Regions from separate parts of the Kitasatospora sp. NPDC032121 genome, predicted to be linked through region 3. Evidence: riboswitches for the same ligand, from Rfam matches in the RefSeq annotation. Region 3 holds a riboswitch; each other region holds the start of a gene.
The links. A riboswitch is a leader RNA that binds a small molecule or an ion and turns the genes downstream of it on or off. The one in region 3 is predicted to bind cyclic di-AMP.

Region 1 (7,600 bases), on a different contig from region 3:
GGTCCACCGCGATGTACGGGGTCTCCCCCGGCACCGCGTAGTGCAGCCGGGCGCGGGCCTGCGCCTTGACGTACTCCGGGTCCTGCCAGCGGGCCCGCTCCCGGCGCAGCTGCTCGACCTGCTGGCGCGCGTGGTCGGCCTTCGCCCGCTGGGCGGAGATCTCGGCGCGCTGGGAGATGAACTGCCGCGTCGGGTAGGCGAGGATCGCCACCAGGGAGCAGAGCACCAGGACGAGGACGGTCGCCCGGCTCGTGAACCGGGGCCGGGCCGCCAAGCCCGGGATCCTCCAGCCAGCCATCTCCCGTATCCCCTCCTGGTCGCGACGGTGCCCCGCCGTCCACCCTACGGGGTGAACGGCGGGGCACCGGTCAGGCGTGCGCTACCGGGAGCACTCGGCCCCCGTGCCCGGAGCGCTCAGCCCCGGACTCGCCGTACTGATCCGCTGGTCACTCGGCGGAGCGGAAGCGCGGGAAGGCGCCGCGGCCGGCGTACTCGGCGGCGTCGTCGAGGATCTCCTCGATGCGCAGCAGCTGGTTGTACTTGGCGACGCGCTCGGAGCGGGCCGGGGCACCGGTCTTGATCTGGCCGCAGTTGGTGGCGACGGCCAGGTCGGCGATGGTGACGTCCTCGGTCTCGCCGGAGCGGTGCGACATCATGCAGCGGTAGCCGTTGCGCTGGGCCAGCTCGACGGCGTCCAGGGTCTCGGTCAGCGAGCCGATCTGGTTCACCTTCACCAGCAGCGCGTTGGCGGTGCCGGTCTCGATGCCGCGGGCCAGGCGGGCCGGGTTGGTGACGAACAGGTCGTCGCCGACCAGCTGGACCTTGTCGCCCAGCTTCTCGGTCATGGCCTTCCAGCCGTCCCAGTCCGACTCGTCCAGCGGGTCCTCGATGGAGACCAGCGGGTAGGCGGCGACCAGCTCGGCGTAGTACTCGATGAGCTCGGCGGCGGTGAGCTCCTTGCCCTCGAAGTGGTAGGCGCCGTCCTCGTAGAACTCGGAGGAGGCGACGTCCAGGGCCAGCGCGACGTCACGGCCGGGCACGTAGCCGGCCTTCTGGATGGCCTCGACGATGAGGTCCAGGGCCTCGCGGTTGGAGTCCAGGTTCGGGGCGAAGCCGCCCTCGTCGCCCAGACCGGTGGACAGGCCGCGCTCCTTCAGCACGCCCTTGAGCGTGTGGTAGACCTCGACGCCCCAGCGGACGGCCTCGGAGAAGGACTCCGCGCCGATCGGGGCGATCATGAACTCCTGGATGTCGACGTTGGAGTCGGCGTGCGACCCACCATTGAGGATGTTCATCATCGGGACCGGCAGGACGTGCGCGTTCGGGCCGCCCAGGTAGCGGAACAGCGGCAGGTCGCTGGCCTCGGAGGCGGCGTGCGCGACGGCCAGCGAGACGCCCAGGATGGCGTTGGCGCCGAGCGAGGACTTGTCCGGGGTGGCGTCCAGGTCCAGCATGGCCTGGTCGATCAGGCGCTGCTCGGTGGCGTCGTAGCCGACCAGCTCCGGGCCGATCTGCTCGATGACGGCCAGGACGGCCTTCTCGACGCCCTTGCCGAAGTAGCGGTTCTTGTCGCCGTCGCGCAGCTCCAGCGCCTCGAAGGCACCGGTGGAGGCACCCGACGGGACAGCGGCACGACCCGTGCTGCCGTCGTCGAGGCCGACCTCGACCTCGACCGTGGGGTTGCCGCGGGAGTCGAGGATCTCACGGGCTACGACGACATCGATGGACGGCACGAGGCATCTCCTTGCGGAAGCAGGGTCCGGTCTGACGGTGGGTGCTGTCAGCAGGACGATTGCGGAGTCGTTACGACCAGAGCCTAACCGCCCGGGCTCCCGGGGCCACGTCCACCTCGGTCCCGTCTCAGCGTGTGGCCCCACTACCCACCGGTAGTTCACCTGCTTGTCCCAGCTTGTCCCACCGGAGCGGGCGAATGCGGACGAAGGGGACCGGTAGGAACCGGTCCCCTTCGGACGGCGGGCGGAGCGGCACCGGCGTCGGGCCACGACGGGGGTGACGGCCGGGGTGACGACGGCGTCGGGTCACGACGGCGTCGGGTGACGGCCGGTGCGACGGCTCAGCCGAGGTGCAGCACCTGGCCGGGCATGATCAGGTTCGGGTCGCCGCCGACGGTGGCGTGGTTCTGCTCGTACAGCGCGTGCCAGCCGCCGGACACGCCCTGGGCGGCGGCGATGGTCGACAGGGTGTCCCCCGCGCGGACGGTGTAGTCGTGGCCGGCGGCCTGCGGGGCCTGCTGGGCGGCGAGCGGAGCGTACTGCGGCTGGGCGGCGGCCTGGCCGGCGTACTGCTGGTAGACGCTCTGGTGGCTGGTCCAGTACCAGGCGCCGTTGTTCTGGTACCAGAACACCTTGGCGTCGGCGTCCCAGCCGGCCTTGCCGGAGAAGCCCGGGGTCTGCGGCTGCGCCTGCTGCTGCGGGACGGCCTGCTGGACCGGCTGCGCGGCGGGCTTCTGGGCAGCGGGCTTCTGGACCGGCTTCTGGGCGGCGGGCTGCTGCGCGGCCGGCTTCTCGGCCGGCTTGGCGGCGGGCTTCGGGGCCTGCTGCTTGGGGGCGGACTGCGGCTTGGCGTCCGAGGAGGTGTCGACCACGGCCGCGGCGCCGCCCTTGGTCAGACCCGCCTTCTGGGAGCAGACCGGCCAGGCGCCCGGCCCCTGCGAGGCCAGCACCTTCTCGGCGACCGAGATCTGCTGGGCCTTGCTGGCCTGGTTGGCCTGCGACGCGTAGGCGGTGCCGCCGTACGCCTTCCAGGTGCTGGAGGTGAACTGGAGGCCGCCGTAGAAGCCGTTGCCGGTGTTGATGCTCCAGTTGCCGCCGCTCTCGCACTGGGCGACGGCGTCCCAGGTGGAGGCCGGGGCCGCGGAGGCGCCGGTGGCGGTGAGGAGCGGCATCGCGAGTCCGACGCCGGCCACACCGGCGACGGCGATGGCCTTCTCGGCCTGGGTGCGACGACGGTGACGGCCAGTTCCAACGAACAGCATGAAGAGGTCCCTCTCCGCACGCCTGCGAGGTGAGCTGTCGGGTTCGGACCGGGAGGTGGCCCGGCCGCCGTACGCGGAAACGATTCCGCTCGGGCGGCTTCACCCCAAGCCGTGGGAGACGGCAACAAACCTGGTTCCCCCGCCCCTGCCCAGGGTCTGGTCGGTTTCCCGGGCGCGGCGGGCAGGATTCGGCGTTCCGCGCACGAGGTCCGCAGCTGCGAACTCCAGGGAGAGTAGACAGATCATCAGGACAATCACAAGCTCATATCGTCGATATCACACGACAATTACGGCCCGTGTCCGATCGCCTACCAACGGCGGTGTTATGTCCGGATTGATGGGTGTTCACACCTCCGCCGGCGGGCGATCTGCGACGCCCCGTCAGCGTGATCTCAGCAGGTCGGAGGGGTTCAAGAGACCTGCGAAGGGGTGTGCGGAGGGGTGTGCGGAGAGCGGCCCTCCGGGCTGAATTCCACCGGTAGTTCGCGCAGCCCACGCATGATCAGGCCACCGCGCCAGCGCAGGGCGTCCGGGCTTTCCGCGAGCCGCAGATCGGGCAGCCGGGAAAGCAGCGAGGCCAGCGCCGCACGCCCCTCCAACCGGGCGAGCGGAGCGCCGATGCAGTAGTGGATGCCGTGCCCGAAGCCCAGGTGGGGATTGTCCGTACGGGCCAGGTCCAGGGTGTTCTCGGCGGCGAACCGGGCCGGGTCGCGGTCCGCCGCGGCCAGCACCACCAGCACCGGGTCGCCGACCGGGATGTCCACCCCGCCGATGGTCAGCGGACGGGTCGCGAACCGCCAGGTCGCCAGCTCCACCGGCCCGTCGTAGCGCAGGAGTTCCTCGATCCCGGTCTCCAGCAGCGCGCTCTCCCCGCGCGCCACCGACTCCTGCAGCAGCCGGCGCTGCTCCGGGTTACGCAGCAGCGCGTACGTGCCGTTGCCGATCAGGTTCACGGTCGTCTCGAAACCCGCGAACAGGAGGATGAAGGCCATCGCCGCGGCCTCGTTCTCCGTCAGGTGCTCACCGTGGTCACTGGCCCGGATCAGACCGGAGATCAGGTCGTCCCCGAGGTCCGCGCGCTTGCGGTGGATCAGCTCCAGCAGGTACGCCCGCATCCGCTTCACCGCCCGCCCCACGCCGCCGCGTTGGCCGCCGCCCTGCCCCGGCTTCGTGTGTCGCAGCATCATCCCGGCCCAGTCGCGGAAGTCGTCCTGGTCCTCGGCCGGCACCCCCAGCATGTCGCAGATCGCGTAGATGGGGAGCGGGAAGGCGAACTCGTGGATCAGGTCCGCCGAGCCGCGCTGCGCGAAGCCGTCGATCAGCCGGTCGGTGAGCTGCTGCACCCGCGGCTCGAACTCGGCCACCCGGCGCGGCGTGAACGCCTTCGACACCAGGCGGCGCAGCCGGGTGTGGTCCGGCGGGTCGATGTTCAGCAGGTGGGTCATCAGGTCCGCCTGCCGCTCCCCCGGGATGCCCACCCGGCCGGTGCGGTGCGCCTGCTCGCTGTGGTGCGCCGGGTTCTTCGACAGCCGGCTGTCCGCGAGCGCCTGCCGGGCGTCGGCGTACCTGGTCACCAGCCAGGCCTCCACCCCGCTCGGCAGGGTGGTGCGGTGCACCGGGGAGTGCTCGCGCAGCCAGGCGTAGGCGGGGTACGGGTCGGAGGCGAACTCCCAGGTGAACAGCTGCGGGGCGGGGGCATCGGAGGACGCGGCGGCGGGCCGGGCGGGGTCGGGCTGAGCTGGCATGGACCGACCGTATCCGGTGCGACCGGCGCACCCGCCCTCCGGCGGGCCGCGCCCGTCGGGCGGCGCTCCGCGGCGGGGTCATGACCGGGTCACGGCCGGCTCCACGGCCGGCTCATGGACAGGCCGTGGCCGGGCCGTTGACCCTCCGTGGACGGGTCGTGGACGGTCCGTGGACAGCTCTTGGCCGACTCTTGGCCGCGGGGCGGGCGTGAGCCTGGTCACCTGAGGGGTAATCCCTGTTGCGGAGGGTCAGGACGTGCCTACGATCCTCCGCAGTACGCGTGGGCGCCGGTGCGGTGTCGCCCACAGGGAGGAGCAGGCCATGCGGGTCAGCGGGTCAGTCGTCGTCATCGCGGTCCTCGACGGCGGGTCGGGCGCGGGCCTCGCCCGCCGGTTCTCCGCGGCCGGCGCCGCCGGAATGCTGATCGCCGACCAGTACGTCGGCGTCGCCGAGGACCTCGCCACCGAACTCGACCGGCCGGGCTGCCCCGTCGTCGGCGTCTGCGGCGACATCCGCCGCCCCAGCGACGTCGCCGCCCTCGTCGACACCGCCGAGAAGCACCTCGGGCCGATCGACCTGTTCGCCGTCGCCGGCCCGGGCGGCGAGCGGATCATCTCGCTGGCCGACCTGCCCGACCACCTCGACCTGGAGCGGCTCGCCGAACTCGTCCTCCTCGTCGGCGAGGCCATCGGCGAACTCGTCCCGCCGCAGCGGCGCCCGGAGCACACCGCCACGGCGGCCTGAGCACCTACTCCCCGTCCGGCTCGAGACCCTCGGCCGCGCGCACCCCGTCCCGGTAACCGCGCGCGGCCGACCGCAGCGCCGCGTCCACGTCCACCCCTGCGTCGTGGGCCCGCTGCACCACCGCGAGCAGCAGCCGGCCCACCGAGTCGGCGGTCAGCTCGGCGGGCAGCTCGTACGGCTCGTCCGGCATTCCGGTGAACCCGGACCGGCGCACCCGGGACACCAGCTTCGCCGCGTACGCCAGCGCGGGCAGCCCGGCCGGCACGCCGTCCAGCACCGACTCGCGGTCCGCCTTCTCGGCCGCCTTCAGCTGCTCCCAGTTCGCCTCCGCCTCGGTGGCACCCTCGACCTCGACGTTCCCGAACACGTGCGGGTGCCGGTACATCAGCTTCTCGACGATGTCCCCGGCCACGTCGTCGACGGTGAACGGGTCGGTCGGGTGCTCCTCGGCGATCCGGGAGTGGAAGAACACCTGGAACAGGACGTCGCCCAGCTCCTCGCGCAGCGTCTGCCGCTCCCCGTCCTCGATCGCCTCGACCAGCTCGTACGCCTCCTCGACCAGGTACTTCACCAGGGTCTCGTGCGTCTGCTCGGCGTCCCAGGGGCAACCGCCCGGGGAGCGCAGCCGGTCCATCACCGTCACCAGGTCCAGCAGCCGCGACCCCGGCAGGTCGTACGAGCCGGGCAGCACCTCGATCTCGGGCACCTCGCCGGCCTGCTCCACCGCGAGCCGCGCCAACGCGTCGGTCAGCCCCGGGTCCCCGTCCGGGCTGCCCAGCCACACCGTCGGCCCGCCCCCGGCCGGCTGCCCGGTCAGCAGCCGCGCCAACGCGGGCGCCGACCCGGCCGGCACGACCTCCACGCCCACCCCGGCCTGCCGCACCGCCGCCACCTGCGGATGCCCCTCGTCCCCCACCAACACCCGCCCCGCCGACCGCAACGCCTCCCACGCCGGCCACGCCAGCAGCCCGGGAGCCACCCGGTGGGTGGTGGTCAGCAGGATCAACTTCGCGCCCGGAACATTCGTCGTCACACCCCGAACCTACCTCCGCCCCCAGCCACGCCCCCACCAGCGCAGAACGCCGAACCCGCCGACTTCCCGGTCCCCCGCTCTCGCCCGGCCAGTCCCGCCGCGACACGAGAAGTCGGCCCGGCCGACTTCCCACTCCGGATCCGCTCGGCCCCGGGCCACGCCTCCCGTCCACGCAGAAGTCGAACCCGCCGACTTCCCACGCCGAACACCCACTCCGGGCACCCGCACCAAGCCCCGGCAGGCACGGAAAGTCGGCCTCACCGACCTCCCGCGCACCCGCGCACCCGCACCACAGCGACACGAAGAGTCGACCCGGCCGACTTCCTGATCCGGCACCCACTCCGGCCCAGGCCAACGCCTCGGCCAAGCCCGCGCCCGCACAGGAAGCCGAGCCCGCCGACTTCCCGCTCCCAGGCGCCGCCCTGCTCCCCCGCAAGCCACCAGCACGAAAAGTCGGCCCGGCCGACTTCCTGATCCGAGATGGCGACGCCCTCCGTCGGGGCGGTGGAGAGCGGCTGTGGCACGGCGTTCGGCGAACGGGCGGGCAGGGGGCGGCGTCCCGGGATACCTGGAGGCCCAGGGGGCTGGAGCTGTTGACGGTGATCAGAAGAGGCGCGGGGCCAACGTCCCGAGGCCGGCACGGTGCGCCCGTGCCGAAGGCTCCGAACCGGCACGGCAGCAGCCTTCGTGGCACACACACGTCGTGCCAGCCGGAAGGGTCGCGGGGGCCAACGTCCCGGAGGGCAACGTGGAAAGGCCACACCACGACCCCTGTGCGTCGAGGCCGGCACGGTGTTCCCGTGCCGAAGGCCTCTGAATCGGCACGCACACGTCGTGCCAGCCGGAAGGGGCGCGGGGGCCGACATGCCGAGGGCGGAACGGAGGGTCACACCACCATGCCGGGGCGCCCGTGCCGGAGGTTCCGGGGCGGCGGGGCGGCGATGCCGGGGGGCGGGGTGGGTCAGCGGGGTGCCGGGGGCCAGGAGGTGGAGGTGGGGGTGAGGGTGGAGAGGGACTGGCGGAGGCGGCGGACGGTGGGGTGGTGGGGGCCGTCGCGGCGTTCGCGGTCGAGGAGGAGGGGG
Region 2 (7,600 bases), on a different contig from region 3:
GGGGGCAGCGACAGCTGGGCCAGCCCGCCGGCCGCGAGCAGTAGCGCGCCCCGCCGGGACAGCGCGCGGCGGGGGCGGGGTATCCCGGCGGGGTCTTCGGGGTCGGCGGAGCCGGGCGTCGGGGCGTTCAGAGCCGGACCACCCCGGAGACCGGCATGGCGGTGACGCTCTCGTAGCGGACCTTGGCGCCCGGGCGGGGGGCGTGCACGATCACGCCGCCGCCGGCGTACATGCCGACGTGGTGCATGTCCCGGTAGAAGATCACCAGGTCTCCCGGTCGCGCTTCGGACAGGCTGATCCGCTGCCCGGCGTACGCCTGGGCCTGCGAGGTGCGCGGCAGGGTCACTCCGGCCTGCCGCCAGCTGTAGTACATCAGACCCGAGCAGTCGAAGGCGTGCGGTCCGGTGGCCCCGTAGACGTACGGGGAGCCGATCATCCGCACCGCGGCGGCCAGCGCGGCCGCCCCGCGCTCGGAGGCGGGCGGGGCGGTGCCGAGGTCCAGCCGGTCGGTGCCCCGGGTGGCGCGCTGCTCGGCGTCCCGGGCGTCCTGGGCCGTCATCCGGGCCCGCTCGGCGGCACCCAGGCCGTTCAGCAGCTTCTGCGCCCCGGCGAGCCGCTGCTGGATCTGCTGCTTGGTGTCGGCGAGCGTGCGGCGGGTCTGGTCCAGCTCGGCGAGCTTGCCGGCCGCCTCGGTGCGGCGCTGGTCGAGCCGGCGCTGCCGGGTGACCAGCTCGTGCAGGGTCTCCTGCTGGCGCGCGGCGGCCTGGCCCAGGGTGCGGGCGCGGACCAGGTAGCCCTCCGGGTCGGACGAGAGGAACAGCTGGGCGGTCTGGGCCATCCCGCCGCCGCGGTACTCGGCCCCGGCCACCGTGGCCAGGTCGCCGCGCAGTTCGTTGAGCTGGTCCTGGGCAATGGCGATCTCGCCCTGGAGGATCGTGGTCTCGCCCTGGAGCCGCCGCTGGGCCTCCTGCGCCGCGTTCGCCTTCTCGGAGGCCTGCTCGGCCTCGTCGTACAGCTGCTCGACCTGTGTCCTGACGTCCTGACGATCGCCCGGGTCCGGGCTGTCCGGCGCGGCCTGGGCACGGCCTCCGGCGGCCACGCCCAGCGCGGTGGCGGCGGCCGCGGTCAGCACCAGCGCCCGGGTGAGCAGTTGGGAACGGCGGTGCACGGGCATGGCGGCAGCGGCTCCAATCCTGCGGCGCGGCCCCGCCGCCGCACCGGGACGGGCGGCCGTCGAGCGGGAGTCCGGTGGCAGACGTTAGCGAGTCCGGGCAAGCGAGTCCAAACCCTTCCCAACCCGAATATTCGACCCCTAATCGGACATCAGCTCGACCCGCCGGAAAAGCCGCAGGCCCGGCCTTCCCTGGGGAAGGCCGGGCCCGGAGGCGTCCGAGCGGGGATCAGACCCGCACGATGGAGGACAGCGGCATGTTGCCGACCGCCTCGTATCGCACCGACGCACCCGGCTTGGGAGCGTGCAGCACCTGGCCGTTGCCGGCGTAGATGCCGACGTGGTGGGCGTCGCTGTAGAAGATCAGCAGGTCGCCGGGCTGGGCCTGGGAGATGTCCGAGCCGATCCGGGTGCCGGCCCCGGCCTGCGCCTGCGAGGTGCGCGGCAGCGACACCCCGGCCTGGTTGAACGCCCAGACCATCAGGCCGGAGCAGTCGAAGGAGCCCGGGCCGGTGGCGCCCCAGACGTACGGGCTGCCGACCTTGGACGCGGCGTACGAGAGGGCGGCGGCACCGCGCGAGCTGCCCGCGGCCACCTTCACCGGAGCGGCGGTCGAGCCGGTCGCCAGGTTGCCGCGGCTGTTGTCGCGCGAGGCGCGGTCGGCCTGCTGCTGCTGCGCCTGGGCGGCGTCGGCCTTGGCCTTGGCGTCGGCCGCGGCCTTCTCCTCGGCCTGGCGCAGCGCCTGGCGGTCCTGCTCGGTCAGGGTGTTGAGCAGGTCCTGGGCCGCCTTCAGCTTGCCCTGGACCTCGTCCTTGGAGGCCTTCAGCTGCTGGGTGGTCGACTCCAGCTCGGCGAGCTTGCCCTGGGCCTCGTTGCGGTCCTGGTCGAGCTTGCGCTGCTGCTCCTGGAGCTCCTTCAGCTGACCCTTCTGGGTGCTGCCGGCCTGGTTCAGCGTGCCGGCCTGGCTGAGGAAGTTGTCCGGGCTGGAGGAGAACATCAGCTGGACGGTCGGGGATATGCCCCCGTTGCGGTACTGCTCGCCGGCGATCTCGGCGAGGCCGCCCTGGAGCTCGGTGACCTGGGCCTGCTGACGGGCCACCTGGTCCTGCAGGCCGGAGACCTGCTTCTCCAGTTCCTGCTGCTTGGCCTGGGCGGCGTTGTAGTTCTCGGTCGCGACCTCGGCCTGCTCGTTGAGCTGGTCGACCTGCCCCTTGACCTGCTCCTTGGTCGGCTGCGGGTCCGCGTGGGCACCCTGCGCGGAGAGGACGACGGCCGCCGCGGCGACACCCGTCAGGATCGAGACGCGGGCGCGACCGGCGGGCTTGGGACGACGATGGGACGCCACGAAGGCGGACTCCTTCTTCCTACGTCCGCCTACCGGGTGAGCTGACGGGTTCGGGCCGGAAGCATGCCCTACGACGCCTCACGGCCGTTCCACCGGCCGACCTGGCGCCGATTCACCCCGGAGGAACGTGGTTCCCCGGCTCCGCTCCGCAGCGCCCCGAACACCGGGCTCCCCTGTCGGGCAGTCGCTTCGACCTGCCCCGCTGCCTCGCGAACTCGGCGGTAACCACCGCCGCCACCCTGGCTGGGCGATCGACAGTGCGGTGGTTCGGAGCATGACCCTAGTAACTGAACCGTGATCGGTTCAAATCCTTGTCAGAAAAAAGACAGAAGATTACCCAAGTTCTTTTGTGAAAATGACCGATGGTGACCACTGGTACACACAAGGCTGATCGGTTCTCAGCATGTGGTCACAAAAGGGCGGGAAAGCCGAACGCCACCCCCACGGGGAGGGTGGCGCTTTTCACAGGCCCTCGAGGAGCCCCGCGGGCGTGTCGGGCCGTCAGACCCGGCGGATGGTGTTGATCGGCATCGCGTCGGCCTTCATCACCTTCACCACGTCACCGGTGTGCGGCGCGTGGACCACCATGCCGTTGCCGATGTACATCCCGACGTGGTGCATGTCGGAGCCGTAGATCACCAGGTCGCCGGGCTGGGCCTGGTCCAGCGAGGGCACCCGGGTGCCGTAGTGGCCCTGCTCCTGCGAGGTGCGCGGCAGCGAGACGCCCGCCTGCCCGTACGACCAGACCATCAGGCCCGAGCAGTCGAAGGTGGTCGAGCCGGTGGCGCCCCACACGTACGGCGAGCCCTGCTTGCTCATCGCCTTGGCCATCGCCACGGCCGCGTAGCCGCTGGCCGGCGGCAGGCTGCCGAGGTCGACCCGCTCGCTGCCGCGCGAGGCGCGGTCGTCCTGCGCCTGCTGGGCCTTCAGCGCGGCGCGGTCGGCGGCGCTGAGCGAGTTCAGCAGGTCCTGGGCGGCCTTCAGCTTGGTGTTGACGTCCGCCTTGGCCTGGTTGAGGTCCTTGGTGGTGGTGTCCAGCGAGGCGAGCACGGCGGCCGCCTCGGCCTTCTCCTGGTCCAGCCGGCGCTGCTGCTCCAGCAGCCCCTTGAGCGCCTCGGCCTGGCTGGTGCTCGCCTGCTGGACTGTCGAGGCCTTCTCCAGGTAACCGGACGGGTCGGAGGAGAGCATCAGCTGGACGGACGGGTCGATGCCGCCGGAGCGGTACTGATCCCCCGCCACCTCGGCCAGGCCGCCCTGGAGCTGGGTCATCTGCTCCTGGCTGCGGGCCACCTGGTCCTGCAGCTGGTCGGCCTGCTTGCGCAGCTGGTCGGCCCGCTCCTTGGCGCCGTTGTACTTCTCCGCCGCCTGCTCCTGCTCCTCCTGGAGCTGGTCGATCTGCGCCTTGACGTCCGCCTTGTTCGGCTGCGGCGCAGCGTGCGCGGCCACCTGGGCGGAGAGGGCGACCGCGGTCGCAGCGGCAGCGGTGAGCACGGAGATCCGCGCGCGGCTCGGCTGCTTGGGACGGCGGTGGGAGGCCAAGGGACCGGCTCCTTCTTCCAGCGGACTCACCTGATGGGATGAGATTCCCGAAAATAGGTTTGACGCCAGACCCTAGTGAAGATCTATCCGTTTTGCCACTCCCCCGATGGCATGAACTCGGCCACCCCACACTGACTCCACAGCCCCCTCACAAGGCCCCGGAACCGCCCCTGACCAGGAATCACACGGAATCGGCCGACGTCAGGGCCGGGCCAGCCGGTTCAACAGCAGCACCGACGCCACGGGGCGCGCGCCCGCCTTCCGCACGCCCTCCGCGACCTCCCGGTCGGTGGACACCACCACCACCGGACGACCCTGCGGCTCGGCCCGCACCAGACGGCGGATCAGCTCGTCGGCCGTTTCCCCGGTCCGGCTGAACCGCACCCGGACCCCGCGCGGTGGCGCCATGATCACCGGGACGTCCAGGTCCTGCCCGTCGAACACGCAGGTGACCTCCGCCTGGGTGCGCTGGGCCAGCATCGCCAGCCCGCCCAGCAGCCGGATCCGCTGCTGCTCCAGCGGCAGTGCCGGATAGCCGGTCTTGGTCACGTTGTAGCCGTCCACCACCAGGTGCACCTGGGGGATCGCCAGCAGCTGGTCCAGCAGCGCCGGATCGTCCTCGGCCAGCCCGCGCCGGGCCACGTCGTGCGGCGAGGCCGCCCCCGGCACCACCGCCTCCACCAGGTCCGCCGGGCGGATCTGGGAGACCGGCAGCGCCAGCTCCCGCTGCAGACCCTGGGCCGACTGCAGCACGGTGTCCAGCAGCAGCCGCAGCCGCATGTCCTCGACGCTGCGCCCCTCACGGGCCGACCGACGGCCCTGCTCGGCCGCGGTCTCCAGTTCGGAGAGCCGGTGCCGGAGCCTGCGCGCCTCGGTCTCGGCAGCGCCGCGCTCGGCCGCGGCCTGCGCCTTCAGGGCCTCCAGCTCACCGCTCACCCGGCGGGTCTCGGCCTGCGCCCGGCGGGTGTCGCTCTCCAGCGACCGCACCTTCTTGCGCAGCGACTCGGCCTCCTTGCGGACACCGTCGGACTCGGCCCGCTGCCGGTCCAGGTCCGCCCGGGCGGCGGCCCGCACCTCGGCCAGCTCGGCCTGCAGCTTCTCCACCAGCCGGGCCGCCTCCGCGGCCGCGTCCTCGGCACCGGCCCGCTCGGCCTCCTCGCCGGCCTCGGCCACCAGCCGGCTCCAGCCCGCCGAACGCACCAGGTAGGCGGCGGCCGCGACGTCCATCGGATCGGCGGCGCTCGGGACGGTGCCGCACTCCAGCGCCCTCACCAGGTCCGGCTGCCCGAGGCGCAGCCGCTCGGCTATCCGCACCCGGAAGGCCGGCTCCGCCTCCAGCGCCGCCGCCAGCGCCGTGGCCGCGTACTTGGCCCGCCGCACCGGGGTGAACTTGACGTACTGGCGCAGGCTCTGCGGGAGCTCGGCCGGCGGCAGCCCGCCGAGCGCGTCCGAGGCCAGCCCGACCACGCGCCGGCGCACCCCCTCGGGCAGCGGCCGGTCGAGCTTCTCGGCCACGCGCTCCGCGGGCTCGGAGGAGTCGTCCGCCGTCCCGGCCGCCTCGGCCTGGGCCTCGGCCGCAGCGGGCTGAAGCCCCTGGGCTTCGCCGGGCTCCTTCGCTGCGTCCACCACGTCCTCGGCTCCGATCCTGGTCCAGCGGGGTCGGCCGCGGCCGCCCCTGTCGTCACGCTCCGTGCGTCTTGTTCTGTATTGTCCCGTGCGGCGCGGGCGGGTGCTCCGCGCACCCGCCCGCCGCGGCGGCGGGGATCAGCCCTGCTCGGCGGGGGCCTGCTCCCCCTCGGCACCGGGGCGGGCCACCAGCTCGACCTGGTCCACCGCGTTGCACCAGCGGCAGCGCACCGACTCGATCGTCTCGCTGAGCACCTCGGTCTCCTCGACCTTGGACTCGCCGGCCAGGTCGAAGTGCAGGAACTCGGTCACCCGCGCGGTGCGGGTCACGTCAAAGCGGGTGAGGTTGCCGCACAGGGTGCAGCGCCAGCGCGTCTCGGCGGTCAGGGCGGGGACGGTCATCGGGGGTCCTCTCGGGTGGTCCCTGGGTGGGCTAGGCGCTCCCCCCGGAGCCCCGGCATCGGCGGCGGGAGGCGGGAATGCCCGCCCCAAGCCTATTGCCTGGGGCAACCACCGCGGCCACCGGTCGCCTGAACTCCCCGGCTAGTCCACCTGCCGTAAACCACCGTGTCACCTGCGGCGCCCGGAGGGATGCTTGGCCGCATGGCGCTCGCGGTCCCCGACCACACCGCCGCCCGGGGCGGCCGCCCGGCGGTGCCCGTCCCGGTGGTCAGCTACGCCCTGATCGCCCTCAACACCCTGGTCTTCCTGCTCGGCCCCGCCGCCGGGCTCAACCCGCTGTACGGCACCGGCCAGGCCCGGGTCTGCTCGGAGCAGCGGTACGAGCAGCGCTGGGGCGCCGTCCCGGCCGAGGTGCTGGCCGGACGGCCGCTGACCGCCGAGCAACTGGCCGAGGCCCCCGACCCGGCCCCCGGCTGCCCGGCCGCCCCGACCCCGGGCAAGCACCCGGCCCTGTCCGTCCTCACCGGGCTGTTCCTGCACGCCGGCTGGCTGCACCTGCTGGGGAACCTGCTCTTCCTCCAGGTCTTCGGCCCCACCGTGGAACGGCGGCTCGGCCGGGCCAGGTACGTCCTCTTCTACCTGGCCGCCGGCAGCCTGACCACGTACGGCTTCGCGCTCGCCGAGGCGCACTCGCCGAACTCCACCCGGGTGCTCATCGGGGCCTCCGGGGCGATCTCGGCCGTCCTCGGTGCCTACCTACGCCTCCATCCCCGGGCCCGGGTGACGGCCCTCGTCCCGCTGCTCCTCTTCCTGCCGCTGCGCTTCCCCGCCTGGCTGGTGCTCGGCCTCTGGTTCGCCCTGCAATGGTGGTCGGTGCACTCGGCCGGCCCCGGGGTGGCCTACCTGGTCCACGTGATCGGCTTCTCGGCCGGGTTCCTCTACGCCTGCACCGCGGTCCGCCACCCCCCGAGACGACCGGGCCGACGCCCGATACGCTGGCGGCACCCCACAAAGGAGCCCGAACTGTGATCACCGCCATCGTCCTGATCAAGACCAGTGTCGACCGCATCCCGGAGATCGCCGAGTCCATCGCCGCCATCGAGGGCGTCAGCGAGGTCTACTCGGTGACCGGCGGCTACAACCTGGTGGCGATGGTGCGGGTGCGCCGGCACGACGACCTGGCCGAGGTCATCCCGGGCCGCCTCAACAAGGTCCCGGGCGTGGCCCACACCGAGACCCAGATCGCCTTCCGCACCTACTCCCAGCACGACCTGGAGGCCGCCTTCGCCCTCGGCCTGGACGAGTAGCGGTCAGCCCTCGCGCCGAGAGTCGGCGACACAACGCCCGCCCTCGTTGCGGTAGTTCCACGCCGCACCGTCCGTGACCAGCTCCCGGACGGCGGTCAGGAAGCGGTCGACGTGCTCGTCCGGCGTCCCGGCGCCGAAGCTCACCCGGATCGCGTTCAGGCTGCGCTCGCCCGGCAGCGAGGGCTCGGGCGCCCCGCACTCGGACGGCGC
Region 3 (7,600 bases):
GTAACCGCCCGGGACGTCCCAACCCGTGTCCTCCATGCTGCGGCTGCTGCTCATGCTCCCGGCCCCCGGCCCCTCGTACTGTCGGTCGTTCGTCCCGCTGACGGGGTCCAGTCTGGTGGACGCGCCGGCCGGCTGGGATCCGGAGGCCTGGCGGATGCGGGGTGGGGTTAACCCCCCTCCGCCCGGACGGCCGGGCCGCGCCACTCGTCGGCGAGCAGCGAGTAGAGGTAGGAGTCGGACCAGACGCCGTCCTCGAACACGTCGTGCCGCAGCCGCCCCTCCAGTCGGAAGCCCAGCCCGGTGAGCACCTTGACGGAGGCCGTGTTGGCCACGGCGACCCGGGCGGCCAGCCGGTGCAGGCCCAGCGGGCCGAAGGCGAGGTCGCAGAGCAGGCCGACGGTCTCGCCCGCGTAGCCGAGGCCCCAGCACCCGCGGGCCAGCACGCACCCGAGCCAGGCGGCGCGGTGCCCTTCGAGGGTGAGCGAGGCCTGCCCGATCGGCGTCGCGTCGTCCGGCTCCCCGGCGTCGGCGAGCCTGGTGACGGCGAGCCGGTAGGTGTCCCGTTCCTCGGCCATCGCCTCCTCCAGGTAGAGCTCGACCTGGTCGGCGCAGTCCTCCCGGTCGCTCGGCCCGAAGGGCAGGTACCGGGTGACCTCCGGGTCGCCGAACAGCGCGTGCAGCGCGTCCACGTCGCCCTCGGTGTGGTGGTACTCGCGGACGGCCAGTCGCGGGCCGGTGAGTCGTACGGGGACCATGGCTGCCGACCCTATCCCCGCCCGGCGGCTACCGTTCGGACTATGAACGACGAAGACCTGCGGCTCGCCCCGCGCACCAAGGCCGCCGACCTGCTCGCCTGGGCGGCCGAGCAGGGCCGCGCGCCGGTGGCCGAGGAGCCGCTGCGCGCGGTGCTGGCGCTGCTGGAGCTGGGCGAGGGCAGGATGCACGACGGCTGGCCCGAACTGACCTCCGACGCGGTGGAGCACCTGCTCCACGAGCGGCTCCACCTGTACGTCCAACCCGCGCCCGAGGAGGACCCGCTCGCCTACGGCGACGCCGTCCGGCTGCTGATCGACCACCAGCGGGCGGCCCGCCGGCTGAACGCCAAGCGACAGGAGCGGCTGCACGAGGAGGCCGAGTGGCAGGGGGAGGTCGCGGCCGGGCTGCTGCGCCGCGCCGACCTGGTGACCTGGCCCCGGTTGTACGCGCTGCTGCTGCACGCGCACGGGGCGGACGTCACGGATCCGGAGGCGGTGCGGGAGTGGCTGGCCGGCTTCGGGGAGTTCGCCGAGGAGGAGCGGCTGGCGGCGTTCGAGGCGCTGGCGTCGGCCGGCTGGCTGGACGAGCCGGACGAGCGGGGCTGGGGCCCGGGCCGGGTGCTCTCGGTGGGCATGGCCACGGACGGCGCGCGTCGGCTGCTGGAGCAGGGCCTGATGCGGCGCAGCTACCGCAACCTGGCGCGGCTGACCGCGCTGGGCCGGCCGATGCCGGACGAGTTGGCCGGGGACTTCGGGAGGTTCGAGGAGGCGGCGGTGGACGCGGCGCTCGACCTGTTCGGCGCCTGGACGGTGCCGGGGCTGCCGCGGCTGCTGGTGACGGAGTTCCCGGAGCTGGCGCCGGAGCCGGGCCCGGAGGAGATCGACGCGTACCTGGCGCAGCTGCCCGTCGAGGAGTGAGACGCGGCGCGGGAGGCCCCGGTCCAGGGGCCTCCCGCGGGTGCGTCGGTGCGCGTGCGTCAGGGGTTGAGGCCGCGCTGCTGGAGCCAGGGCTCCGGGTCGACCGGGGCGCCGCCGCCGGGGCGGACCTCCATGTGCAGGTGGGGGCCGGTGACGTTGCCGGTCGCGCCGACCTTGCCGATCTGCTGGCCGGTGGCGACGTTGCCGGAGCCCTTGGTGATCGAGGAGAGGTGGCAGTACCAGATCTCGGTGCCGTCGGGCAGGGTCTCGACGATCCGGTAGCCGTACGAGCCGGCCCAGCCGGCCGAGGTGATGGTGCCCTGGCCGAGCGCGTGGACGGGGGTGCCGGTGTCGGCGGCGAAGTCCAGGCCGGTGTGCAGGTTGGCCCAGTAGCGGGCGCTCTGGCCGTAGTGGGCGGAGAGCCGGTAGTCGTTCACCGGGAGGGTGAGGGCGGCGGCCTTGGCCCGCTCGGCCTCCTCGGCGGCGCGCTTGGCCTCGGCCTCCTTGGCGGCGGCCTTGGCCTCCGCCTCCTGGGCGGCCTGCAGCCGGGCGGTCTCCTCGGCGGCGGTGCGCTGGCTGTCGGCCTGGTGCTGGATGCGGGCGGCGAGCGCGAGGCCGGGGTCGGCGGAGAGGGCGACCGGGGTCTCGTCCGGGACCTCGACGGCGGGGGCGGCGGCCGGGGTCGCCGAGGCGAAGCCGGTGGCGCCCAGCGTGGCGGCGACGGCGGTGACGCCGAGCAGCGGGGAGGCCCCGCGGGTCTGACGCGGCATCCGGTGGCGGTTGGTGTCGGCCTCCGCGGCGAACGCCTCCGGGCCGAAGGCCTCGGGGCCGTCCGGGCCGGGGTGGTCGAGGAGCTGGGTACCGGCTGCGGGGCCGGCCGGGTGTGCCGGGGTGTGCGTCGACGCCACGGAGGCGCGCTCCTTTCCTTCCTTCGCGCCTACCGGGTTAGCTGACGGGTTCGGAGCAGGAAGGTCTCCTACGGCCGGGCCGGGGCCCCGCCGATTCACCCCAAGGAACGTGGTTCCCCGGCTCCCTGACCTGCCCGGGGGCGGGTCGGCGGGATTAGGCGACGGCGCACGGTGCCGTCTGGGTACGGCGTTGACAACCGCGCTGCGTTATCAAACGTTAATCCTAGGAAGCTCTGATTCCAAGCCATCCGTTTCGGGCCGCCCGATCACAGGTGAACGGACGTCAACGAACGACCCCTCATGCACGGCCCCATCTGAGTACCCCTACTCATGTGCGGCCCGGCCGGGCGGCCGCATCCTGACGCCATGAGCGCACCGATGCAGACCCGCACCACGGCCGCGTACCACATCCAGGCCGTCCTCTCCTTCGCCCTGTCGGGCATCGCCCTCGCCGCCGGGATCGCCTACCTGCCGGTCGGCGGGTGGACCCGGGCCTTCCTCGGGATCGGCCTCCTCTACACCGTCACCTCCGCGTTCACGCTGGCGAAAGTGGTCCGGGACCGGCAGGAGTCCAACGAGATGGTCACCCGGGTGGACCAGGCCCGGCTGGAGAAGCTGCTCAGCGAGCACGACCCGTTCAAGGTGGAAGGGGTCTGACCGCACCCGTCCGACCGCGCCCCCTTCCCCCGGCCCGCCGGCCGCTTGACGGCTAAGGCTATTAGCCTTAGCTTTATGGCTATCGGCAGTACCGCCGATGCCCCGCACCCGCGGCCCGAGGAGGACCCCGTGAACGGCACCATCACTCCGAGCACCCAGTACCTGACCGTTCCCGGTGGCCGGATCGCCTTCGACGACACCCGGCAGGGCGACGGCACTCCCGTCGTCCTGCTCCCGGGCATGCTCGACAGCCGGGCCGCGTACCGGCACCTGCGCCCGCTGCTGGTCGCCGCCGGCCACCGGGTCGTCACCATGGACCTGCGGGGCTTCGGCGAATCCTCGATCAGCTGGGACGACTACAGCCCGGCCGCCATCGCCGACGACGTCCTCGCCCTGCTCGACCACCTCGGCATCGAGCGCGCCGTCCTCGCCGGCAACTCGTACACCGGGGCGACGGTCGTGAAGGCCGCCGGGGACGCGCCCGAGCGGGTCGCCGGGATCGTCCTGATCGACGCCTTCGTCGAGAGCCCGCCGCCGGGCGCCCTGATGCGCGGCGTCATGGCCCTGATGGGCCCCGCCCTCGTCCACTGGCCGGCCTCCTGGGGCTTCTACCTGCGCCGGATGGCCTTCCCCGGCGCCAAGCCCGCCGACTTCGACGCGTACGTGGACGGGCTGGTCGCCGCGCTGCGCACGCCGGGGCGGAAGACCGCCACCCGCGGGTACGTCCACGGCGACTCGGCGCCGGTCGGCTGGACGGCCGCCGTGCGGTGCCCGGCGCTGGTGGTCATGGGCGACAAGGACCCCGACTTCCCGAAGCCGGAACTCGTCGCCGACCGGCAGGCCGCCGCGCTCGGCGCGCGGAAGGCGATGATCGAGGGGTCCGGGCACTACCCGATGGCCGACAACCCGGCGGCCACCGCGGACGCCCTGCTGCCGTTCCTCGCCGAACTCGGCTGAGCGCCGCCGCCGGCCCCCGCCCGACCCTGACCCTGCCCGCCCCTGCCCGCCCCGCCGACGTCACCGGCACCCGCCCGACAGCGCCCGACGTCACCCGACTTCGACCCGTACGGAGAGCCCGAGCCCATGCCCCGCGTAGGACTGACCCCCGACCAGGTCGTCGACCACGCCCTCGCCCTCATCGACGAGCAGGGCGCCGAGGCCCTCACCCTGGCCTCCGTCGCCGCCCGGGCCGGGGTCGCCACCCCCTCGCTGTACAAGCACGTCAGCGGCGGCCTCGCCGAACTGCGGCGGCTGATCGCCGTCCGGGTCACCGGGGAACTGGCCGACCGACTGGCCGAGGCGGCCGTCGGACGCAGCGGGGACGACGCCGTCGCCGCCGTGCTGCGCGCCTACCACGCGTACGCCACCGAGCACCCGCACCGCTACAACGCCCTCCCCCAGGCCCCGCAGCCGGACGACGACCTGGCCCGCGCGGCCGCCCGGCTCGTCGGCGTGATCGTCGCCGTCCTGCGGGAGTACGGCCTCGACGGCTCCGAGGCGATCCACGCCGCCCGCACCGTCCGCTCCCTCGCCCACGGCTTCGCCTCGCTCACCACCGCCGGTGCCTTCCAGCTCGCCGAGGACCTCACCACCACCCACGACCGCCTCGTGGCCACCCTCACCACCGGCCTGCGCGCCTGGCCCGCGTAGCGGACCGGCACCGGAGCGGACCGGCACCGGTGTTCCCGCACCCGGCCGCGCCCCTTCCGAACACCGTGAGCACGGACCCCACACATCGTGGAACGCGATCCGGCCACCCGGCTCGATTCCGACGTTGCCCGCCGGTGCCGGTCGGGCAGGTACGGCCCCTCGTCAAGCGGTGGGATCGGGGTCGAACGAGTGCCGATTGCCGCCGAATTGACTCGATATTGACAAGATCCGGTCACTTGGCGAGATCCGTTCACACCTTCGTAGGATCATCACCCTAGAATTCGCCGCGTGACGATGACTCAGTGGTCCGTAACGGCAACCGGCGTGCTCGCCGTCCTCGCCCTCATGGCCGCCGCGCGGTACCGCGCCGTGTCCGTCACCCAGCGCGGCCGCGCCGACCGGCTACAGGGCGAACTCGCCGCCGTCCAGGAACAGCTGGCCGCCGAACTCTCCCGCCGCGGCGCCGACCTCGCCGCCGTCCAGCAGGAGCAGGAGCACACCGCCTCCACCCAGCGGGCCTTCCTCAGCGTCGCCCGCCGGATCCTGGTGATGGCCCACGACCAGCAGGCGCTGCTGGACGAGATGGAGCGCACCCACGACGACCCGGCGCTGCTGGAGGGCCTGCTCAAGGCCGACCACGCGGCCGCCCAACAGGCCCGGCTGGCCCAGACCCTGGCCGTGCTCTGCGGCGCGCGGGCCGGCCGGCACTGGCCGGAACCGGTCTCCCTGGAGGACGTCGTCCGCGGCGCCCAGTCGCGCATCCTGCCGTTCCAGCGCGTGGTGGTGCGCAGCCGGATCGAGACCGCGGTGGTCGGCGCCGCCGCCGAGGCGCTGATCCACGCGATCGCCGAGCTGCTGGACAACGCCACCCGCTACTCCCCGCCCAGCACCCAGGTGTTCGTCACCCTGGTGCCCGTGCACAACGGCGCCGTCATCGAGATCGACGACGGCGGCGTCGGCATGCCGGAACAGGCCGTCGCCAAGGCCGCCGCCGCACTGGCCGGCGGCAGCACCCTGGAGGTCTCCCGGCTCGGCGAGGTGCCGCAGCTGGGCCTGGCCGCGGTCGGCCGGCTCGCCGAGCAGTACGGCTTCCGGGTCACGCTCAGCTCGGCGCCCTCGCCGTACGGCGGCGTGCGCGTCGTCCTGCTGCTCCCGAACGCGCTGCTCACCGAGCCGCTGCCGCCCACCGTCCCCGGCCTCGGGCCGGACGACCGCGCGTTCAACCCCGGCCCCCCGCCGGCCTCTCCCTCCGGCCACCCCCTGGTGGAGACCCCACCGACCGGCCGGCACGCCGCCGACGGCACCCCTCCCCCGCTGCCCCGCCGGAGCCACCGGCGCGACCGCAACAGCCGCCCGGCCCAGCACGCCGCTCCCCCTCCGCCGCCCGCGCCGCCCTACCGCTCGGCCCGGGACGCGCAGGCGTTCATGGCGATGTTCCAGGCCGGAACCGCCAGCGGCCGGTCCGCCGCCCGGGCCCAGGCCCAGTTCGACCCTTCCCCGCCCGTTTCCCCCCGACTTCCCCAGCGCTCCGGAGAGTTCCATGACCACCACCCCTGATCTCGGCTGGCTGCTCGCCGACATCATCGCCGTCCCGCAGGTCCAGCACGCCGTCGTCGTCTCCAACGACGGCCTGGAGATCGGCCGCAGCGAGGGCATCGGGCGCGACGACGCCGAACGGCTCGCCGCCGCCTGCTCCGGACTGCAGTCGCTGGCCCGCGGCGTCGCGACGGGCTTCGGCGGACCGGGCAGCGCCACCCGACAGATCATCATCGAGTACGGCGGCGGCTACCTCTTCGTCGTCGCCGCCGGTGCCGGCGCCCACCTGGCCGTGGTGACCAGCGAGGCGGTCGACGCCGGCCTGGTCGCCTACCAGATGCAGGTCCTGGTCGAACGGATCGGCACCCACCTCACCAGCCCGCCGCGCGTCGACCACGCGGCGGGGGGCCACCGGTGAGCGGGCCGGTCCGGCCGTACGTCATCACCGGTGGCCGCAGCCGCCCCACCCGGGCCGAGCTGGCCGTGGAGAGCCTGGTCAGCGCGTCACCCGAACCACCGGACCTGCCCGAGCACGAGCTGCTGAACCGCGAACACCGGCGCATCCTCGACCTCTGCCACAGCCTGCTGTCCATCGCCGAGGTGGCGGCCCACCTGAGGCTGCCGCTCGGCGTCGTCAAGGTGCTGGTCGGGGACCTGTGGGACCTCGGTGCCGTGCAGGTGCTCCCTCCCGTCCCGCAGGCCGAACGCCTGCCCGCAACCCTCCTGGAAGAGGTGCTCGTTGGCCTCCGCCAACTCCGCTGAAGCCGTCCCCGGGGCCGCCGGGTCCACCGACGGGCCGCAGTACCTGCCCTCCTCGGTGCAGGGCGCGGTCAAGATCCTGGTCACCGGTCCGTTCGGGGTCGGCAAGACCACCCTGGTCGGTTCGCTGAGCGAGATCACCCCGCTGCGCACCGAGGAGACCATGACCGCCGCCAGCGCCGGCGTGGACGACCTCACCGGGCGCCCCGGCAAGACCACCACCACGGTGGCGCTGGACTTCGGCCGGATCACGCTCAACTCCCGGCTCGCGCTGTACCTGTTCGGCACGCCCGGGCAGCAGCGGTTCTGGCCGCTCTGGGACGACCTGTCGCGCGGCGCGCTCGGCGCCATCGCCATGGTCGACCTGCGCCGCCCGGACGAGAGCTTCGACGTGCTCGGCCGGCTGGAGGAGCAGCG
Region 4 (7,600 bases), on a different contig from region 3:
TCCGCGTCGACCCCACGCGCGACTCCGTGCACCGACCCGACGGCGTCCCCCGCGTCATCGGGCGTTCGAGTGCGCGCGCGCCTGGTCGAGGGGGCGGCCGAGCGGCCGAGCGAGTCGGAGGTGACCGGCATGACCCCGGCGGGTCCAGCCGTGTCCGCCCCCTTATGGGAGGAGCTCTTCATGAGCACCGGTACGGCCTTGGCGGTTGACCCCCTTGTGGTCACCTGCACGCTCGCTCCTCGCTTCGAAGCCGTCAGAACCGCGCGCGACTTCGCTCGGACCACGCTCCAGCGCTGGGGCCTGACGGAGCTGTTCGACGACGTCGCGCTGGTGGCCTCGGAACTCGTGACCAACGCGCTCCGGCATGCGATCGGCGCACGGCCCGACCCGTCGGGCGGCGCCCAGGGCGAGTACGACTTTCCCATACAGCCGACCGCGGACGGCCGGCTCCCGATCCGAATAAGCCTCGTGCACCGCGCACCCCAGGTGGTCTGCGCGGTGAGCGATCCGAGCAGCACCGGCCCGGTCGCCCGGGAGGCCGACTTCGTCGCCGAGTCGGGCCGCGGGCTGCACCTGGTGGAGTCGTTCAGCCGCTCCTGGGGCTGGCACCCGCTGGGCAGCGGCAAGGTGGTCTGGGCGATGTTCGAGGCGGAGACGGTCGGCGGCTGTCCGCTGGACGGACACCCCGGGCTCGGCGGCCGCTCACCGCTCGACGGGCCCGTCGAGGTCGGCGGACGGCATCGGCGCTCGGCCTAGGACGGCCCGCGCAGGCGGAACGGACCCGTGCACCCGGGACGGGCCCCGCCACCCGGGACGGGCCCCTGCGCCTGACGGCATGTGGCCGGTCGCGGGAAGCCCCGGGAGGACCACACCCCGGGCCCTTCCACCAGGCTCCGCCGAGACCTTCCGGAGCCGCCGACCCGCGAGCGGCCCGGGGCGGCGGGACGGCCGCACGGCTCCTTGGGACGCCGCCGGACGAGGGCTTCGCAGAGGGGGTCGTTCGTAGAAGGGGCCTTCCGGAGAAGGGGTCACCCGGAGAGGGCAAAGACAAAGGCCGTCGTGGTGTCGGCACCCACGACGGCCCCCCGATGGTGGAGCACTGCGGCCGGTCAGACCGCCAGGTGGTCGAACTCCCCGTCCTTCGCCCCCAGCAGCAGGGCGGCGATCTCGGCCCGGGTGTAGATGAGGGCCGGTCCGTCCGGGAAGCGCGAGTTGCGCATCGCCACGTCGCCGCCCGGGAGGGCCGCGAATTCGACGCAGTTGCCCTGGGAGTTGCTGTGCAGGCTCTTCTGCCAGACCACCCCCTGGAGATCGGCGGCGGCCATCCCGTTGTAGGTGTCGTACGAACCGTGCGTGTCCTGCGAGTCGTGCATAGAAGTCTCCCGAAGAGCTCCGGAGTTGTCGTCCAGCGCGGCGCCCCCGGCACCGCCGAAACGAACGGACCGGCCCCGTACCGGTCCGGCACAACGCCTCACTTGACGCGATGATAGCTGCAGTGCACGTGCATCAGCACGAGACATTGCAGGTGCACGAGGCCTTTTATTCGCAGGCGCGAACTCTTCACGGACCCTTCTCCTGACGGTACGTAAACGGACATAGCCGATGGAATCGCCGAGTTAGCGATAACCGGCCGTGAGCGCTTCCCCGCCGAATGTTGATCTTCGAATGCCGGGAGTCGCACGCCCGTGACCCTCAGTCAAACCACCCCCATGCTGTGAGACATCTCACGCGCCCCGGGTGCAACGCCCGCCCCTCGGATCACGTCGAGGCAACCACCGGCGACCGTACGGGGGTTGGGTGAAGAATGTCCGGATTGTAGGCAAAGCGCCCGGACCGGCGCCGAGGACGCGCCGGGTCCGCACCGCGCTCGCGTGAATCCCGCACGGCAGCCGACTGCAAGCCTGACGGGCAGATGTCCTACGATCTCCGGCATGAGCACCGCAGCCATCCCGGGCGCGCCACTGCCCGTCCGCACTCCAGGCTCCCGTGCGCGGGGGCGCCACCGTCGTCCCGAGCGCCCCGAGATCCCGGCCGGCGCCCCGGCCCTGGTGCTCGCCGTGCCCGCGACCGCCGGGCCCGAGTCCCGCTCGGTCGTCGAGGAGCTGCTCTCGATCGTCCGCACCGAGCAGAACGGCGTCCAGACCGCGGTCGGCTACCTCCCGGGTGACGGCACCGAGGGCGCGGACGGCGAGGACCGCACCGTGGCCGAGCTGCTGACCCTGGCCGCCGAGGCCGGGCTGCCGATGCCCGTCCTGGTGCCGCTGGTGCCCGGCCCGCACACCTTCCTGACCGAGCTTCACGCGCTCGCCGCCGAGTACGGCGCGCCCGTCACCGACCCGCTGGGCCCGCACCCGCTGCTGGCCGAGGCCGTGCACGTCCGGCTGTCCGAGGCCGGGCTGGCCCGGGCCGACCGCGCCCGGCTGTTCGCCATCGCGACCGCCGCGGACGGCGTGGTGCTGACCACCGTCGGCGGCGAGGACGCTGCCGCCGCGGCCGGCATCACCGGCGTGCTGCTGGCCGCGCGACTGGCCGTGCCGGTGGTCGCCGCCGCGCTCGACGTGCCCGGCTCGGTGGCCGCGGCCGTCAACCACCTCAAGGAAACCGGCTCGCAGCGCCCGGCGCTGGCCCCGCTGGTGATCGGCCCGGAGGCGGACTCCGAGCTGCTCGCCACCGCCGCCGAGGAGACCGGCTGCCCGTCGGCCGCGCCGCTGGGCTCGTACCCGTCGGTCGGCCAGCTGATCGCCTCCACGTACCTGGCCGCGCTGCCCACGCCGTCCCCGGAGGACCTGGCGCGGGCCGAGGCGGAGGCGGCTGCCGCCGCCGAGGCCGAGGGGGTCGTGGAGGGTGCTCGCGGCGCTCACGCGGCCGCCGAGGCGCCCGCCGGGCAGTAGTTCGACTCCGCGCGCCGCTCAGCGCGCTCCGAAGGGCCCGGAACGGCTTGCGTTCCGGGCCCTTCGCTCTACCCCCTCCCCACTGCCCGTGCGTCGTCCCTCCCCACTGCCCGCGCGTCGTCCCTCCCCACTGCCCGCGCATCGCCCCTCCCCACTGCCCGCGCGTCGTCCCTCCCGGATCGCCCCTCCCGCGTCACCCTCCCGCCCGGATGCGGACGGCAATGACGACGATGACGCGAAAAATAGCGCGGAATGTCCGTTCTGGCGGCATTTGAAAGGAAATAGGGAGCGCGGGCCCAGGTGTTCGAATCGCGACTACTCCCCCACCGCCAGGGTGCGCCGACTCCGCGACTCGGCGCACCGTCACATCAGCCCTGAGGTGGAGCCAGTTGTCGACTTCAGCAACGACATTGCCAGAAAACGATCATTCACGATCATGGGTGGCGGCAATTTTGGCAGTTCCCACTAAACCGTGATGCGCATCACAGTGGTTTGCAGTTTGAACTAGAGTCTGATTAACGTGCTCCCCGTTCGTGACCACACGAACCCGGTTCATCCGCAACGCCGAGTCCTGCCGTCGGATGTCCTGGCAGCGCGAAAACGCACCACGGCAGGAGCGGGGGACCCACAGGTAAGTCGCCCCGGACCGGTCTGCGGAACGGTCCAGGGCTAGGGGTGAAGCCGCGCCCACCAGCGCGGCCGGGCAACTCCAGCCCGAATCCGACAGCTCACCTCGCAGGCGTGGGAGAGGACTCCGTCTTCATGCTGCCCACCAACGGCACCAGCCTGCCCAGCCGCACCCGCCGCGTGATCGCCGCCCTCGGCGTCGCGGGCGTCGGCCTCACCGTCCCCTGCCTCACCTCGGGCACCGCCTCGGCCGCCTCCGTCGCCACCTGGGACAAGGTCGCCCAGTGCGAGAGCGGCGGCAACTGGAGCATCAACACCGGCAACGGCTTCTACGGCGGCCTCCAGTTCACCTCCAGCACCTGGTCCGCCTTCGGCGGCACCGCCTACGCGGCGCGCGCCGACCTGGCCACCAAGGACCAGCAGATCGCGATCGCCGAGAAGGTCCTCGCCTCGCAGGGCCCGGGCGCCTGGCCCGTCTGCTCCGTCAAGGCCGGCCTGACCAAGGGCGGCACCCCGGCCGCCGTCGACACCTCGGCGGGCTCGGCCACGGGCTCGACCGCCTCCAAGCCCGCCGCGCCCGTCCAGAGCGCCAAGCCGGCCACTCCGGCCGCGACGCCCCAGGCCCCCGCCACGAAGCCCGCCGCGCCCGCCCAGGACGGCGCGCAGGCCACCGCCGGCTCCACCGCCTCCGGCAGCCGCGGCGACTGGGTCCAGAAGCGTCAGCAGCAGGCCCAGGGCGGCGACTACACCGTGGTCGAGGGCGACTGGCTGTCCTCGATCGCCGACCAGCACAACGTGCAGGGCGGCTGGCAGCGGCTGTACGAGCTCAACCGCGGCACCCTGACCGAGGGCCCGGACACCATCTACCCGGGCCAGCAGCTGTCCTTCAGCGGTGCGACCGGCTCGGACTCCACCGGGTCCGACCGCTCCCAGAAGTCCGGCCAGTCCGCGAACGGCGGTGCCGTGAACGCCCAGCCGACCGCGCAGACCCCGGCCCCGGCCGCCAAGCCCGCCGCCAAGCCCGCGCCGCAGGCCCAGACCCAGACCCAGGCTCCGGCCGCCACCGGCAGCATGGCCGCCGCGGTCGCCTTCGCCGAGTCGAAGGTCGGTCAGGCGTACGTCTACGGCGGCACCGGCAACGGCGGCTGGGACTGCTCCGGCCTCACCCAGGCCGCGCTGCGCGCCGCGGGCATCTCCGTCCCGCGCGTCGCCGCCGACCAGGCCGCCGCCAGCACCCACGTCTCGCTGGACAGCCTCAAGCCGGGCGACCTGCTGTTCTGGTCCAACAACGGCAAGGACTCCGGCGTCTACCACGTCGCGATCTACGTCGGCAACGGCAAGTATGTCGAGGCCGCCAACCCGAGCTCGGGCGTCCGCGAGCAGAGCATCGCCAACTGGGCCCCGGACTTCGCCGGCCGGGTCTGAGAACGGCGCGCAGTCGGACAGCCGACGGGCCTCAGGTGACAGGTGACAGGTAACAGATTTCATCATCTGTCAGCTGTCGCCCGAACGCTGACCACCCACCGCCCCCGGGGAGAGTCTGGTCGCTCTCCCCGGGGGTTCCGGCGTACCTCCGGCCATATCCCCGTGGTGGATCCCCGCTCCGACGGGCATGCTGCTGCTCTGCACCCGAGGACACCCGAGGAGGAGTCCACATGGCCCAGGTCACCGTCACCCTCGACGCGAACCTCGCGATCGACGTGATGATGCTCTCCGGCACCAAGAACCCCCAGGACGCCGTCGAACTGGTCCTGCGCGACTACCTGGCCCGCGGCCGCCGCACCGAGACCCGGACCGGCGACGCGGCCGACGGGCACCGCCTGACCGCCGACCGGCCGACCACCCAGGAGGGCTGACCACCCCCGGCCGCCACGACCGGCCGCGCGCACGCCGAAGGGCCCCGGAGGGCAACCGCCCTCCGGGGCCCGCGCGTCGGCCGCGGCCGCCGGGGCTCAGCGCGCGCAGGCCCCGGTGGACCCGCGCATCACCAGCTCCGGCTGGAACATGAACTCGCCCCGCTGGACGGCGTTTCCGCCGACCTCCTCCAGCAGCGCGTCGACCGCCGCCGTGGCCATCGCCTCGACCGGCTGGCGGATCGTGGTCAGCGGCGGCTCGGTGAAGGCGATCAGCGGCGAGTCGTCGAACCCGACCACCGACACGTCCTGCGGCACCGACAGCCCGCGCTGGCGCACCGCCCGGATCGCCCCGAGCGCCATCATGTCGCTCCCGCAGACGATCGCCGTGCAGCCCTTGTCGAGCAGCGCACCGGCCGCCGCGTGCCCGCCCTCCACGCTGAACAGCGTGTGGTGGACGAGGTTCTCGGCCGCCTCCCCGCTGTGCCCGAGTACCTCGCGCATCGCCGCCGTGAAGCCCTCGATCTTGCGCAGCACCGGCACGTACCGGCGCTGCCCGACGGCCAACCCGATCCGCTCGTGCCCGAGTTCGGCCAGGTGCTGGACGGCCATCCACATCGCGGCCCGGTCGTCCGGCGAGATGAACGGCGCGTCGATCTTCTCGCTGTAGCCGTTGATCAGCACGAACGGCACCCCGCGCCCGGCCAGCCGGGCGTAGCGGTCGTGGTCGGCGGTGCTGTCGGCGTGCAGCCCGGAGACGAAGACGATGCCCGCCACTCCCCGGTCCACCAGCATGTCCACGAGTTCGTCCTCGGTGGACCCGCCCGGCGTCTGGGTGCACAGCACCGGGGTGTAGCCGTGCCGGCTGAGCACCTGCTCGATCACCTGGGCCAGCGCCGGGAAGATCGGGTTGCTCAGCTCCGGCGTGATCAGACCGATCAGCCCGGCGCTGCGCTGGCGCAGGCGGGTCGGCCGCTCGTACCCGAGCACGTCCAGCGCCGCCAGAACGGTCTGCCGGGTGGCGGCGGAAACGTTCGCCTTGCCGTTGAGCACGCGGGAGACGGTGGCTTCGCTGACCCCCGCCTGCGCCGCGATGTCTGAGAGTCGCGCCGTAGTCACGGTCCCAGAGCCTATTCCAACCACGTCAGACCGCCCACCAGCCGGTGCTGTCCGGTGCGAGCACCGTCTCGCCGCCGTCCACCACGAGGTCGGCCGAGGCGAGCAGCAGCGCGCCCGGGGCCGCGATCCGCACCGGCTCGCCGGTGGTGTTCACGGTGCAGACGAAGGCGCCGCGGCGGAACGCCAGGGTGCCCTCGGGGCTCTCCAGCCACTCGACCCCGGTGCCGGCGCCGAGGTCGGGCTGGGCCCGGCGGACGGCCAGCGCACTGCGGTAGAGCTCCAGGGTGGAGGTCGGGTCGCCGGTCTGCGCCTCGACGCTCAGCCCGGCCCACTCGGCCGGCTGCGGCAGCCAGGACGGTCCGCCGGCCACCGGGCCGAAGCCGTACGGGGCCTCGGTGCCGGACCACGGGATCGGGACGCGGCAGCCGTCGCGGTAGCCGTCCTGGCCGGCCTGGCGGAAGAACGACGGGTCCTGGCGGACCTCGTCGGGCAGGTCGGTGACGTCCGGCAGGCCGAGCTCCTCGCCCTGGTAGACGTACGCCGAGCCGGGCAGCGCGAGCATCAGCAGGGTGGCGGCGCGGGCGCGGCGCAGGCCGAGTTCGCGGTCGCCGGGGGTGCGGATCTGGGTGCCCAGGCCGGGCTCGTTGGCGAACCGGGTGGCGTGCCGGGTGACGTCGTGGTTGGACAGCACCCAGGTGGTGGGGGCGTCGACCGGGCGCATCGAGTCGAGCGAGAGGTCGATCACCTCGCGCAGCGCGGCGGCGTCCCAGTCGGTGCCCAGGTACTGGAAGTTGAAGGCCTGGTGCAGCTCGTCCGGGCGGACGTAGTTGGCGGTGCGCTGGACGGTCGGGGTCCAGGCCTCGGCGACGCCGATCCGCTGGCCCGGGTACTCGTCGAGGATCCTGCGCCAGCTGCGGTAGATCTCGTGCACGCCGTCCTGGTCGAAGAACGGCATGACGTCGTTGCCGAGCAGCTTGAGCTGGTCGGAGCCGCCGAGGTCGGGCAGGCCGGGGGCCTTGACCAGGCCGTGGGCGACGTCGATGCGGAAGCCGTCCACGCCCATGTCGAGCCAGAACCGCAGGATCGAGCGGAACTCGTCGGCGACGGCCG

Region 1: linked by a shared signal. The riboswitch ahead of ACZ5OX_RS16055 (LysM peptidoglycan-binding domain-containing protein) and the one ahead of ACZ5OX_RS05890 (M23 family metallopeptidase) in region 3 are both predicted to bind cyclic di-AMP.
Region 2: linked by a shared signal. The riboswitch ahead of ACZ5OX_RS03440 (NlpC/P60 family protein) and the one ahead of ACZ5OX_RS05890 (M23 family metallopeptidase) in region 3 are both predicted to bind cyclic di-AMP.
Region 4: linked by a shared signal. The riboswitch ahead of ACZ5OX_RS23795 (transglycosylase family protein) and the one ahead of ACZ5OX_RS05890 (M23 family metallopeptidase) in region 3 are both predicted to bind cyclic di-AMP.

What each region holds. Positions count from the first base shown of each region.
Region 1 covers NZ_JBVILX010000004.1:470,735-478,334, forward strand. The annotation lists gene ACZ5OX_RS16045 (FtsB family cell division protein) at 1-298, opposite strand, end outside; gene eno (phosphopyruvate hydratase) at 447-1,733, opposite strand; gene ACZ5OX_RS16055 (LysM peptidoglycan-binding domain-containing protein) at 2,075-2,995, opposite strand; cyclic di-AMP (ydaO/yuaA leader) riboswitch at 3,001-3,167, opposite strand; gene ACZ5OX_RS16060 (cytochrome P450 family protein) at 3,406-4,740, opposite strand; gene ACZ5OX_RS16065 (SDR family NAD(P)-dependent oxidoreductase) at 5,063-5,485, shown strand; gene ACZ5OX_RS16070 (nucleoside triphosphate pyrophosphohydrolase) at 5,490-6,518, opposite strand; gene ACZ5OX_RS16075 (protein kinase domain-containing protein) at 7,480-7,600, opposite strand, start outside.
Region 2 covers NZ_JBVILX010000001.1:751,503-759,102, forward strand. The annotation lists gene ACZ5OX_RS03435 (C40 family peptidase) at 128-1,174, opposite strand; gene ACZ5OX_RS03440 (NlpC/P60 family protein) at 1,401-2,516, opposite strand; cyclic di-AMP (ydaO/yuaA leader) riboswitch at 2,527-2,680, opposite strand; gene ACZ5OX_RS03445 (C40 family peptidase) at 3,018-4,055, opposite strand; gene ACZ5OX_RS03450 (NYN domain-containing protein) at 4,257-5,570, opposite strand; gene ACZ5OX_RS03455 (hypothetical protein) at 5,820-6,083, opposite strand; gene ACZ5OX_RS03460 (rhomboid family intramembrane serine protease) at 6,285-7,112, shown strand; gene ACZ5OX_RS03465 (Lrp/AsnC family transcriptional regulator) at 7,109-7,390, shown strand; gene ACZ5OX_RS03470 (aminotransferase class V-fold PLP-dependent enzyme) at 7,394-7,600, opposite strand, start outside.
Region 3 covers NZ_JBVILX010000002.1:22,106-29,705, forward strand. The annotation lists gene ACZ5OX_RS05875 (sensor domain-containing protein) at 1-54, opposite strand, end outside; gene ACZ5OX_RS05880 (GNAT family N-acetyltransferase) at 168-755, opposite strand; gene ACZ5OX_RS05885 (hypothetical protein) at 798-1,673, shown strand; gene ACZ5OX_RS05890 (M23 family metallopeptidase) at 1,733-2,581, opposite strand; cyclic di-AMP (ydaO/yuaA leader) riboswitch at 2,594-2,752, opposite strand; gene ACZ5OX_RS05895 (YiaA/YiaB family inner membrane protein) at 2,948-3,238, shown strand; gene ACZ5OX_RS05900 (alpha/beta fold hydrolase) at 3,314-4,195, shown strand; gene ACZ5OX_RS05905 (TetR/AcrR family transcriptional regulator) at 4,322-4,888, shown strand; gene ACZ5OX_RS05910 (ATP-binding protein) at 5,183-6,445, shown strand; gene ACZ5OX_RS05915 (roadblock/LC7 domain-containing protein) at 6,429-6,842, shown strand; gene ACZ5OX_RS05920 (DUF742 domain-containing protein) at 6,839-7,186, shown strand; gene ACZ5OX_RS05925 (GTP-binding protein) at 7,164-7,600, shown strand, end outside.
Region 4 covers NZ_JBVILX010000010.1:12,900-20,499, forward strand. The annotation lists partial or broken gene ACZ5OX_RS23780 (ATP-binding protein) at 181-651, shown strand; gene ACZ5OX_RS23785 (DUF397 domain-containing protein) at 1,110-1,373, opposite strand; gene ACZ5OX_RS23790 (sirohydrochlorin chelatase) at 1,932-2,891, shown strand; cyclic di-AMP (ydaO/yuaA leader) riboswitch at 3,475-3,646, shown strand; gene ACZ5OX_RS23795 (transglycosylase family protein) at 3,633-4,943, shown strand; gene ACZ5OX_RS23800 (hypothetical protein) at 5,174-5,374, shown strand; gene ACZ5OX_RS23805 (LacI family DNA-binding transcriptional regulator) at 5,471-6,490, opposite strand; gene ACZ5OX_RS23810 (glycoside hydrolase family 13 protein) at 6,516-7,600, opposite strand, start outside.